Regions from separate parts of the Novosphingobium oxfordense genome, predicted to be linked through region 1. Evidence: riboswitches for the same ligand, from Rfam matches in the RefSeq annotation. Region 1 holds a riboswitch; the other holds the start of a gene.
What was found. A riboswitch is a leader RNA that binds a small molecule or an ion and turns the genes downstream of it on or off. The one in region 1 is predicted to bind S-adenosylmethionine.
Positions count from the first base shown of each region.

Region 2: linked by a shared signal. The riboswitch ahead of metA (homoserine O-succinyltransferase) and the one ahead of WBP07_RS25435 (threonine aldolase family protein) in region 1 are both predicted to bind S-adenosylmethionine.

Region 1 covers NZ_CP147008.1:549,973-555,970, reverse strand. Annotated here, with positions in the region: gene WBP07_RS25450 (TonB-dependent receptor) at 1-887, shown strand, start outside; gene WBP07_RS25445 (dihydrodipicolinate synthase family protein) at 1,123-2,037, shown strand; gene WBP07_RS25440 (4-hydroxyproline epimerase) at 2,048-3,046, shown strand; SAM-I-IV-variant riboswitch at 3,357-3,463, shown strand; gene WBP07_RS25435 (threonine aldolase family protein) at 3,520-4,572, shown strand; gene WBP07_RS25430 (TonB-dependent receptor domain-containing protein) at 4,687-5,998, opposite strand, start outside.
Region 2 covers NZ_CP147005.1:29,559-35,556, reverse strand. Annotated here, with positions in the region: gene metA (homoserine O-succinyltransferase) at 104-1,051, opposite strand; SAM-I-IV-variant riboswitch at 1,090-1,194, opposite strand; gene WBP07_RS00145 (peptidase) at 1,292-2,077, opposite strand; gene WBP07_RS00140 (transglutaminase domain-containing protein) at 2,246-3,103, opposite strand; gene WBP07_RS00135 (alpha-E domain-containing protein) at 3,120-4,067, opposite strand; gene WBP07_RS00130 (circularly permuted type 2 ATP-grasp protein) at 4,067-5,503, opposite strand; gene WBP07_RS00125 (HAD-IA family hydrolase) at 5,644-5,998, opposite strand, start outside.

The DNA.
Region 1 (5,998 bases):
ACAGCGCTGCCTACAACTACGACAAGCAGGGCCACGAGGTCATCACCGACGCCACCGGCAAGGGCAATTTCATCGACGTCCTGCCCAGCTTCAACGCGATTGCCCACTTCACGTCGGACCTGCAACTGCGTCTGTCCTGGACGAAGAACGTCCAGCGCGTCGGTTTCGATGCGCTGACGCCGTATCGCAACGTCAATCTTGCGAGCAATACGGTTTACGCGGGCAATCCGGACCTGAAGGCCTATACCGAAAACAGCTTCGACGCATCGCTCGAATACAATTTCGGCCGCGCCGGATCTGTTTCCGTCGCCTCCTACCTCAAGAAGCCGAAGGGCTACATCTACTACTCGGTCGAGGCTGAATACGTTCCCGAATTCGGTGGGATCGGTCAGGTCTGGACGAACCGCAACGCGGGCGGCGGCACGTTCCAGGGCTTCGAGATCGCCGGCCAGACGTTCTTCGACTTCCTGCCGGGCTTCTGGCGCAATTTCGGCGTCCAGGGGAACGTGACCTGGCTGCGCAAGGGCAACATCAACTACCCCGATGGCTCGGACAACAATGCCATCGGCATGTCGAAGCTGACCTACAACGCGGCGCTCTACTACGACACGCCTGAGTTCAGCGCGCGCGTGGCGTGGAACTATCGTTCTCGCTACCGCACGGCAGTGATGTCGGACTTCCCCGACTACTCGCCGTACATGGACTCCACCTCGCGTCTGGACGCCGCGCTCAACTTCACGCCGTGGAAATTCGTGACGTTCAGTGTCGAGGCGACGAACCTGCTGAAGAACAATGCGCAGATGTGGTGGGGCAAGGATCGCCTGCTGCCTTACGGCGTGCGCCTTCAGGCGCGCACCATCCAGACGGGCGTTCGCTTCCGCTTCTGATCTCACACGTTTCGGCGTGACCGGAGAAGGGGGCGGCGGGCATCTGGCTCGGCGCCCCCTTTTCGTTTCGGGCGCTTTCGCTTCGGCAGTGCGGGTTTCCCCCGGCTAGTGCCAAGCTTCGAATTTCGTTTGACTCCGCACGCACCTGGTGGTGCGAAGAATGCAATTGCAGGTTAATTTGTAATATCGTATACGATATCTAGATTAACCAGAAACACGCAGGACGATTCTCATTATGGCTATTGGTTGGAAGGGTGTGTTCCCCGCGGTCACGACCCAGGTGCGCGAAGACCTCTCGCTTGATCTCGCCGACACGCAGCGCGTGGTCGACGATCTCATCAACGACGGTGTCACCGGCGTCATCGCGCTCGGCACCGTGGGCGAGAACAACTCGCTCGAATTCGACGAGAAGGTCCAGGTTCTCACCGCGATCGTCGAAGCCGTGAATGGCCGCGTTCCCGTCGTCACCGGCGTTTCGGAATTCGACACCCGCCGCGCCGTTCGTTACGCGCAGGCTGCTGAGAAGATCGGTGCCAATGGCCTGATGCTGCTGCCGCCGATGGTCTATGTGCCCAAGGCGCATGAGCTGGTCGCCCACTTCAAGGGCGTTGCCGACCAGACCGGTCTGCCGATCATGCTCTACAACAACCCGCCGGCCTACCGCACGGTGATCGACAAGGACGTGCTGACCGCCCTGATCGACGTGAAGAACATCGTCGCGGTCAAGGAATCGGCGCCGGACACCCGCCGCTTCACCGATTTCCGCAACACCTTCGGCGATCGCTACACGCTGTTCGCCGGCCTCGACGACGTGGCTCTCGAAGGTCTCTACCTTGGCGCGCAGGGCTGGGTTTCGGGCCTCACCAACGCTTTCCCGAAGGAATCGGTCGAGCTGGTCAAGGCGTTCGAGCGCGGCGACCATGCCAAGGCCATGGAAATCTATCGCTGGTTCATGCCGCTGCTTCACCTCGATGCCGAGCATGACCTGGTGCAGTCGATCAAGCTGGCCGAGCAGGTCATGGGTCGCGGTTCGGAGCGCGTTCTGCCTCCGCGCTACGTCCTCGAAGGCGAGCGCCGCGCGGAAGTGATCGCGATGGTCGAGCGCGCCGCCGCCACCCGTCCCGACCTGACGGTCGCGGCAGCAGCCTAAGGGAGCGTCGATGCGGCACACTTTCTTCTGCATCGACGGCCACACAGCCGGTAACCCCGTTCGCCTTGTGGCGGGCGGGGCTCCGCTGTTGAAGGGCGCCTCGATGTCCGAACGTCGGCAGGATTTCCTGTCGCGCTTCGACTGGATCCGCACGGGGCTCTGCTTCGAGCCGCGCGGGCATGACATGATGTCGGGCGGGTTCCTCTATCCGCCTTGCGATCCGGCCAACGACATCGGCATCCTGTTCATCGAGACTTCGGGCTGCCTGCCCATGTGCGGCCACGGCACCATCGGCATGGTGACCTTCGGGCTGGAGCACGGGCTGATCCAGCCGGCGACGCCGGGCAAGCTGCGCGTCGAGGTTCCGGCGGGCGTGATCGAGATCGCCTACGAGACGAATGGCCCCAAGGTCACTTCGGTTCGCATCACCAACGTCCCCGCCTATGTCGCCGCGCGCGGCATCGAGGTGGACGTGGAAGGCATCGGTCCGCTCTCGATCGACGTGTCCTACGGCGGCAACTACTACGCCATCGTCGAGCCGCAGGGGAACTACACCGGGCTCGACGATCTGGGCGCGTCGCGCATCATCGAGCTTTCGGGCAGGATCCGTGAGGCCGTGCGCGCGAAGTACGAGCCGGTCCACCCGGTCGATTCCACGATCCGCGGCGTCAGCCACATTCTTTGGGCCGACAAGCCCAAGCACGAGGGGGCCGATGGCCGCAACGCCGTGTTCTATGGCGACAAGGCGATCGACCGCAGCCCTTGCGGCACCGGCACTTCGGCCCGCCTGGCGCATCTGCACGCCACCGGCCGCTTGAAGGTGGGCGACCGCTTCGTGCACGAAAGCTACATCTGCAGCCGCTTCATCGGCCGCGTGGAGCAGGAAGTCATGCTGGGCGACCAGCCGGCGATCATCCCCTCGATCGAGGGTTCGGCGATTGCCACCGGCTTCAACACCATCTGGATCGACCGCGAAGACCCGTTCTGGGCCGGTTTCCAGGTAACCTGATGGTTTGTTTGAAAATTCGCTGAAGGCGAATTTTGCGGCACCGGCCCTCTCCCCCACCCGACCACCCATCAGGGTACACTCGTGGGTGGTCGGGTGGGGAAGAGGGCCGGTGCCGAACGAAAACGCCTCCTAAGGCGTTTTCCAACAAGTTCTGATTACGTACCCACCCGATCGGCGGGTCTGCATTCCCTCTCCGCCGATCCCTCTTTAGCCCCCGCCGCATCGTCGGCGGGGGCTTTTTTCGTGTCGAACTATTCGTGCGCCCTATCGCAACAGTCTTGCGCTTGCGGGCAATCGCCTCTATCGCTGTTTCCAGCATCAAGAGTCGGGCCGACGTCCGACGCCAACCTGCTCCCCGAGCAAGGTGGTGCCTCCGAAGGGAGGGATGTGGCCGGGCCGGCAACTAAACGGGACCTTTCGCCACTGTCATACGTCGATCCGGTGCTTGCATTCGAAGCATTGAGGAACCGAGCATGACACAGCACCCCCAGCAGTTCGCGAGCGACAACTACGCCGGCATCTGTCCCGAGGCGCTTGCCGCGATGATGGAAGCGAACGCAGGCTCGGCCGTGGCTTATGGCGACGATGAGTGGACCTTGCGCGCCGCCAACAGCTTCCGCCGCCTGTTCGATGCCGATGGAGAGGTGTTCTTCGTGTTCAACGGCACGGCGGCCAACTCGCTGGCGCTGGCCTCGCTCTGTCAGTCCTACCACAGCGTGATCTGCTCCTCCTCCGCCCACGTGGAGACCGACGAGTGCGGTGCGCCGGAGTTCTTCTCGAACGGCTCCAAGCTGCTGGTCGCCCAGTCGGAGGACGGGAAACTGACGCCGGAGGCGATCCGCGCGCTCGCCGCCAGCCGGTCCGACATTCACTTCCCCAAGCCGCGCGTGGTCACGATCACCCAGCCGACCGAGACGGGGCAGGTCTATTCGATCGATGAGGTCAAGGCGATCTCGGCCGTCTGCCGCGAACTGGGTCTGAAGCTGCACATGGATGGCGCACGTTTCGCCCATGCTTGCGCCACGCTGGGCTGCACACCGGCGGAAATCTCGTGGCAGGCGGGTGTGGACGTGCTCTGTTTTGGCGGCACTAAGAACGGCATGGCCGTGGGTGAGGCGATCATCTACTTCGACCGCGCACTGGCGGCGGACTTCGACTATCGCTGCAAGCAGGCGGGCCAGCTCGCCTCCAAGATGCGCTTCCTCTCAGCCCCGTGGATCGGCCTGATCGAGAGCGGCGCCTGGCTGCGCAATGCCGAGCACGGCAATGCCTGCGCCCGCCGCTTGGCGGACCTGGTTGGCGATCTGCCAGGGCTGTCGTTCAAGTTTCCGGTGCAGGCGAACTCGGTCTTTCTTGAGGCACCTGCCGAAGTGCTGGAGGCCCTGCGCGAGCGCGGCTGGCGCTTCTACACCTTCATCGGTGGCAGCGCCCGCTTCATGTTCGCGTGGGACTGTGACTTGGCGCGCGTGGAGGAACTGGCGCGCGACATTCGCGTGGCAGCCAGCGGGCAGGTGCTCGCCGCCTGATAGCGGTCGCCTGACATTGAATACCAAAAGGCCCGCCCGGTCTTGCGACCGGACGGGCCTTGGGATGAACGGCGGCTTTCAGGCTGGGACGAAAAGCCGCCGTGCGGGACAGGATCAGAAGTTGGCGGTGAAGCCGACGAAGATCGTGCGGCCGAGCGAGTCGTAGACGCCCGGATAGGTGTTGCCGTTGCCGAACGACTGCAACAGGCCCGAGTCGAGGATCGGCGGATCCTTGTCGAACATGTTGTTCACGCCTGCACGCAGGGTGAAGTTCTTGTCGATCGCCTGGGTCAGCGACAGGTCGAAGTAGTTGTAGGCGTTGATCTTGCGGTTGACCGTCGTCTGGTCAGCCGAGAGCAGCGGGTTGCTCGACAGGCTCGAAAGCTTCGTGCCGCCGATGTAGCGCCAGGAGAGCGAGACGGTGGTATCGCTGGGTGCCATCCAGGAGAGGCGCGCGACATGGCGCCAATCGGGGGTCGGCTGGCCGCAGGTGTAACCGAACAGGCCCTTGCAGTCGTACGAGCCGCCGCCGGGGACCGGCTGCGAAACCTGTTCGATCAGGTAGGTGCCGACCAGGCCCAGATTGACGCTGCCGTGGCTGCCGAGGTTGAACGTGTAATCGGCATTCACGTCGAGACCGGAGGTCTTGAGGTAGCCCGTGTTCATCGTGGTCGAGATGATGTAGCCCGAATTCTGGCCAAACACCTGGCCCGAACGCGGATCGCGAACGAACAGGCCACAGTAGTACGGATCACCGGTCGAAGCGCACTGGCCCATGATCAGCGAAGGCGCGATCGAACCGATGTAGTCCTTCACCTTGATGTTGTAGTAGTCGACCGAGACCGAGAGGCGACGAATGGCCTTCGGCGTGATCACGACGCCAAGGGTGTAGGTATCGGCGGTTTCGGGCTTCAGCGCGACGTTGCCGCCGCCAAGCGCGGAGCACTGATCGGACGGGCATCCGGGGATGCTGCCGTACATGGCCTGGGTCACGCCGGTGGCCTGGCAGACCTCGAACGAGGCGGTCGGGTTGGCGCCCGCGCACGGATCTGTGCCGTTCACGTTGCCGACCGACTGCGCGGCGAAGAGTTCGGCCACGTTAGGTGCGCGGATGGCGTGGTTGTAGCTGGCGCGGACGCGCAGGTCGTCGATCGGCGCCCACGACAGTTCGCCCTTGTAGGTCCACACGTTGTAGCCCGACTTCAGGCCGGTCGAGTTCTGCTTGTTGTCGTAGGACGAATAGCGCAGACCGCCGTTGATCGTCAGCGAGCGGAAGAACGGCTTGTTCTCGATCAGCGGAACTTCGATTTCGCCGAAGGCCTCGGTCACGGCGATGATACCGTCGGAGGGCAGGGTGCCGTTCTGCTGCGCGACTTCGTCAGCCGTGAAGTTCAGCGTTTCGCGGCGGCGTTCGACGCCGAGTGCG
Region 2 (5,998 bases), on a different replicon from region 1:
ATCTTGGAGCAATCGATACGATTGCATCGGATCAATTGCTCCAAGTTTCTGGTTTGCCGCGTTTTCCGGGTCATCAGGTGATTCCACCTGATTGGAAAACGCTCTAAGCGGGCTCCCGCTCGGAAGCCCGCAAGTTCGAACCGTTCGCCGCGAAGTGCGCGGCCAGATCGAACGGCGTCGTCTGGTAGATTTCGTTGATCCAGTTCGCGAACAGCAGGTGCGCGTGGCTGCGCCAGCGATTGACCGGCGGGCGGGTTAGATCGTCTGCCGGGAAATAGCCCGCAGGCACCTGGTCCGAACCGTCGCGGTGATATTCCCCCGCCAGCGTACCGGTGTCGTACTCAAGATGATTGAACATGTGCAGCGTGCCGTGGGCGTGATCGTCCACCAGCGCGGCGCCGGCTTCCGCGCTGCCCGCCAGAACGCGCAGGCCCTCCGCTTGCGCCAGCGCGGCCGGGCAAGCTTCGGCCCAGCGGGACACGGGAACGTCGAACGTGTCCGAAAAGCCGCGAAGGTAGGGTGAGGCCGGGGCCAGATTTCGATGTTCGAACACGCCGAACGCCTTGTTCGGCAGATCGCGCTTCGGCACGCCGTGAAAGTGGAAGAGCGCGGCCTGCGCCGCCCAGCAGATCGTGAAGCAGCGGTGCACGTGCGTCTGCGTCCAATCGAAGATCGCGCGCAGTTCCGCCCAATAGCTGACGTCTTCGAAGGGCATCCGCTCAACCGGCGCGCCGGTGACGATGAAACCGTCGAACTGTTCGGCCCGAACCTCGCTCCACGGACGGTAGAATGCCGCCATGTGATCCGCAGAGGTGTTGCGGGAAACATGCTCCGTCAGCCGCACCAGCGACAGTTCGATCTGCAGCGGCGTCGCCCCCAGCAAGCGTGCCAGCTGGGTTTCGGTGCTCACCTTGTCCGGCATCAGATTGAGCAGGCCGATCCGCAGCGGCCGGATATCCTGCCGCACTGCATCGGTGTGCCCCATGATCGGCACGCCTTCGGCCTGCAGAACGTGACGGGCAGGCAGTCCATCGGGGATCATTATAGGCACGGCGCGTCGTTTCCTTTTTCGGGATCGACGCTGCGTGGCTTGCTCCGCTTGGTTGCCGCTCGGCCACATCCTCCTCTCGGAGTGCCACCTTGCCCGGAACGGCAGGTTGGCGTTGGGCGTCGCCCCAACTCTTGATGCAGGGACTGCCTTAGACGGTCGGAGCCGCTACCGCAACCATCGGCTGATCGCAAAGCGCCATGGCGCTCCCCAACGCTCCGGAACGCGGAAGACGGGCGGCCCTCAGGCCGCGGCGTCCTTCAGCTTACCGGTCTTGGCGGCAGCACCGCTGTCCAGCGAGTAGTTCGGCAGGCTTTCCAGCGCCTGCCGCAGCGATTCGCCCCAGCTTGCGGTGATCGACTGGTAATAGGGATCGTTCCATTCCATCCGCCGTTCGTGCAGCGGGGTGAAATTGTCCGTTTCCAGCACCAGCAGGTCCAGCGGCATGCCGACGGAGAGATTGGCTTTCACGGTCGAATCGAACGAGACGCAGAGCAGCTTGATCGCCGCCTCGAAGCTCATGTCGCGGTCATAGCCGCGGATCAGGATCGGGCGGCCGTACTTGGTCTCGCCGATCTGGAAGAACGGCGTGTCGAAGCTGGCCTCGATGAAGTTGCCTTCGGGGTAGATCAGGAACAGGCGGGGCTCCATGCCCTTGATCTGGCCGGCGACGATCATCGTCGCGCTGAAGGTGCCAGATGCCGCGTTCTGGCCGTTGTCCGCCGCGCGTTCCTCGATCACGTCCTGCAGCAGATTGCCGACGATCGTGGCCACCTGGAACATCGTGGGCGCTTCCAGCAGCGAATTGTGCCGCTCCGCCGGGGCCTTGTTGCGTTCCTCAAGCTGGCTGATCACCGCCTGCGTGGTGGCAAGATTGCCCGCCGTCATCACCGAGATCACGCGTTCGCCGGGGATCTGCCAATGATACATCTTCCGGAAGGTCGAAATGTTGTCGACCCCGGAATTGGTGCGGGTGTCGCTCATCAGCACGAGCCCGCGGTCCAGCATCATGCCCACGCAATAGGTCATGGAATTCTACGCCCCGATCAATTCGCTTCCCCCGCGAGATACACTGTATTCCGATCTTCGCGGGAACGGCTTCAAAGTCTGTCTGGAAAATGCCCGAAAGGCATTTTCATCGCTGCACCGAGGGCCGGTGCCGCAAAATTCGCTTTCAGCGAATTTTCAAACGACCCCTCAGCCGCTTTGCTGCTGCCTTCCTGCGGAAGACTGCTGCTGTTGCTGACCTAGCACTTTCTCGCCCACGGACAAACGCACTTCTAGCTGGCTGTCCCCGCCACCCATCGCGATCCCTTTTACGGGCGCCGCCTCACCATAATCGCAACCGCTGGCCACGCGAATATACCGTTCATCGGGCGACATGCCGTTGGACACGTCGAAACCCACCCAGCCGAGCCCCGGCACATGCGCCTCCGCCCAGCCGTGGCCGGCCTCCTGCTCCTCCCGGTCGTTCATCTTCAGGTAGCCGCCGACATAGCGCATCGGGATGTCGAGCAGACGGCCCGCAGAGATGAACGTATGCGCATGGTCCTGGCAGACGCCCTTGCCCGCGCCCAGCGCCTCTTCCGCCGTGGTCTTCGCATCGGTGGCGCCGGGCACATATTCGATACGCTCCGCCACCAGCCGCGACAGCGCGTGAAGGAATTCCAGTGGATCGCGCCGATCGGCATCGACATCCTCCACCAGCGCGCGCACGCGGGCGCCGGCCTTGGTCAGCCGCGTGGGCCGCAGGAACGTCCAGAGCGGCATCAGGCCGGTGTGGTTGCCGGTGATCCCACTGTTGTCGATCGTGCGAACCGTACCGCGACAGGCGACCACCACGGCGTCCGCCCCCGGTTCGATCGAGACCAGCGCGGTGTGGCTGTGGTGGTGATCGTCGTACTCGGCCTCTGCCCGTGCGCCGGTCAGGTCCATCGTCCAGTCGACCACTTCCTGCCCGTGCGTGGTCTTGGGCCGCAATTTCAACCGCTGAAGACCGTGCGTGACCGGCGCGTCGAAAGTGTAGCGGGTGGTGTGGGTCACGGTCAGCAGCACGGGGGAACGGTCCCTTCTACTCGATGAAGCGATAATCGGCGGCGATGGCGTTGCCGAGACGGTTGGTCTGCCCGATGAAGTCCTGCAGGAATTCGTGCAGCCCGGTCTCGAAAATGTGTTCGATCGTCGTCTGGTGCAGCGCCGCGCCCGTCTGCCGCAGCAAGGCGTGGGCGGAAGTTTCCTCGCCATATTCCTTGGCGAGCCCGGCCAGATTGCTGCGCAGCTTTTCATAGCAGAACACCAGGCTGCGCGGGAACTGTCCGTCCAGGATCAGGAAACGGGCGATGCCGCGCGGGTCCATGGCGCCGGCATTGAGCCAGGAATAGGCGCGGTTGCCCGCCACCGAGCGCAGCAGCGTGTCCCACTGCACATTGTCCAGACTCGATCCCACCCAGGCGACCGAGGGCAGCAGCACGTAATACTTCACGTCCAGGATGCGCGCGGTGCTGTCCGCCCGTTCGATGAAAGTGCCGATCCGCGCGAAATTGAACACTTCGTTGCGCAGCATCGTGCCTTCCAGCGCGCCGCGCACCAGCGTCCCCTGCCGGCGGATCGCGGTGAGCACTTCGCCCAGATTCGATTCGCGGACCGGGCGCGACAGCAGTTCGGACAGCGCCATCCACCCTTCGTTGGTCGCTTCCCAGACCGAGTTCGTCAGGCTGGTGCGCACCATGCGGGCATTGGTCCGCGCATTCTCGATCATGCGCAGGACGGAGGCGGGGTTGTCCCGCTCCCGCAGCAGATAGTTGAACACTTGCGGGCCGGAGAAATCGCTGTGCCGCACGGCATAGTCGTCCACTTGGCCCGTGGTGGTGAGGACGGACTTCCATTCCTCTTCCTGCGCGTGCTTGTCGCTGCGCGTGAGGGCGAGGTGGAACCCCACGTCGATCAGCCGCGCGGTATTCTCCGCCCGCTCAAGGTAGCGGCTCATCCAGTAAACGCCGTTGGCAGCACGTCCGAGCATTATTCGTCCAGTACCCAGGTATCCTTGGTGCCGCCGCCCTGCGAGGAGTTGACCACCAGCGAGCCTTTCTTCAGCGCCACGCGGGTTAGCCCGCCCGGCGTGATGTCGATCCCGTCGGGCGAAACCAGCACGTAGGGCCGCAAGTCCACATGGCGCGGCGAGAGGCCGGCCTTGGTGAAGATCGGCACGGTGGAAAGCGAAAGCGTGGGCTGCGCGATGTAGTTGTGCGGCTTGGCACGCAGCTTGGCCTCGAACGCGGCCAGTTCCTTTTTCGAGGAGGTCGGCCCGATCAGCATGCCGTAGCCGCCGGAACCGTGCACTTCCTTGACGACCAGATCGGCCAGATTGTCCAGCACATAGGCCAGCGCCTCCGGCTCCGAACAGCGCCAGGTGGGCACGTTGGGCAGGATCGGCTTCTCGCCCGTGTAGAACTCCACGATCTCCGGCATGTAGCTGTAGATCGCCTTGTCGTCGGCGATGCCGGTGCCCGGCGCATTGGCGATGGTGATGCCGCCCGATCGGTAGACGTCCATGATCCCGGCGATGCCCAGCACCGAATCGGGATTGAAGGTCAGCGGATCGAGATAGTCGTCGTCCACCCGGCGGTAGATCACGTCGATCGCCTTGTACCCGGTGGTGGTCCGCATGGCGACGCGGCCATCGACCACGCGCAGATCGCTGCCCTCCACCAGTTCCGCGCCCATCTGGTCGGCCAGGAAGGCGTGTTCGAAATAGGCGGAATTGTAGATGCCGGGCGTCAGCACCGCCACCGTCGGCCGGCCCGATCCCTTGAAGGCCGGCGGCGCGCAGGCGCGCAGGCTGCGGGCAAGGCGGCGCGGATAGTCGGAGACGGGGCGCACCGGAACCTTGGTGAACAGTTCCGGGAACATCGCCATCATCGTCTCGCGGTTCTCCAACATGTAGGAGACGCCGGAGGGGGTGCGGGCATTGTCTTCCAGCACCATGAACTCGTCCGCGCCGGTGCGAACAAGATCGATGCCGACGATGTGGGTATAGACGCCGCCAGGGGGCGTCATGCCGATCATTTCCGGCAGGAACGCCACATTGTTGCGCAACGCGTGGACCGGCAACCGACCGGAGCGGACGATTTCCTGGCGGTGATAGAGGTCTTGCAGGAAGGCGTTCAGCGCCCGCACCCGCTGTTCGATGCCGCGCGTCAGCTTGCGCCATTCGCGTGCGGTGATGATGCGGGGGATCAGATCGAATGGGATCAGCCGTTCCTCGGCCGCCTCGTCACCATAGACATTGAAGGTGATGCCGATGCGGCGGAAGAAGCGTTCGGCCTCCGCCTGCTGGCGCGTGAACCAGGCCTTGTCCTGCGAATCGTACCATTGGCTGAGGTCGGCGTAGGCGGGTCTTACCGACCCGTCTGCATTGAGCATTTCGTCGAAGTTCGTTCCGCTCGCAGCCGACATTGTGACTCCCTGTTGACCATGTGATGCAACAAGGATTCGCACTTGCCAAGCAGTTACGCTGCAAGTGCGAAGAAAAAATATTTACCCTGATGGCGGGTGCCGCGATCTATTCGGTCGGCGGGAGGGCCGACCGAGCAACATCACCCCAGCAAGCCGCGCTGGTTCAGATCTGCCCGCAGGGTTTCCGCATCGCGAAAATGATGCACCTGCCAGCCGAGCGCGGCGGCACCGGCGATGTTGTCCGCATTGTCGTCGATGAACAGCATCGCTGCCGGCGCATGGCCGAAGCGGCGGACGGCAAGGTCGTAGATTTCGCGGTGCGGCTTCACCAGCTTCTCGTCACCCGAGACGACGACATCGCCGAACAGGTCGAACAGTGGCTCGCTCTCGCGGAATTCGCGCCAGAAGGTGCTGGCGAAATTGGTGATGGCGTAAAGCGGCACGCCGCGTGCCGCCAGTTCGCGCACGATCTCGTGGCTGCCGGGCACGTTGCCG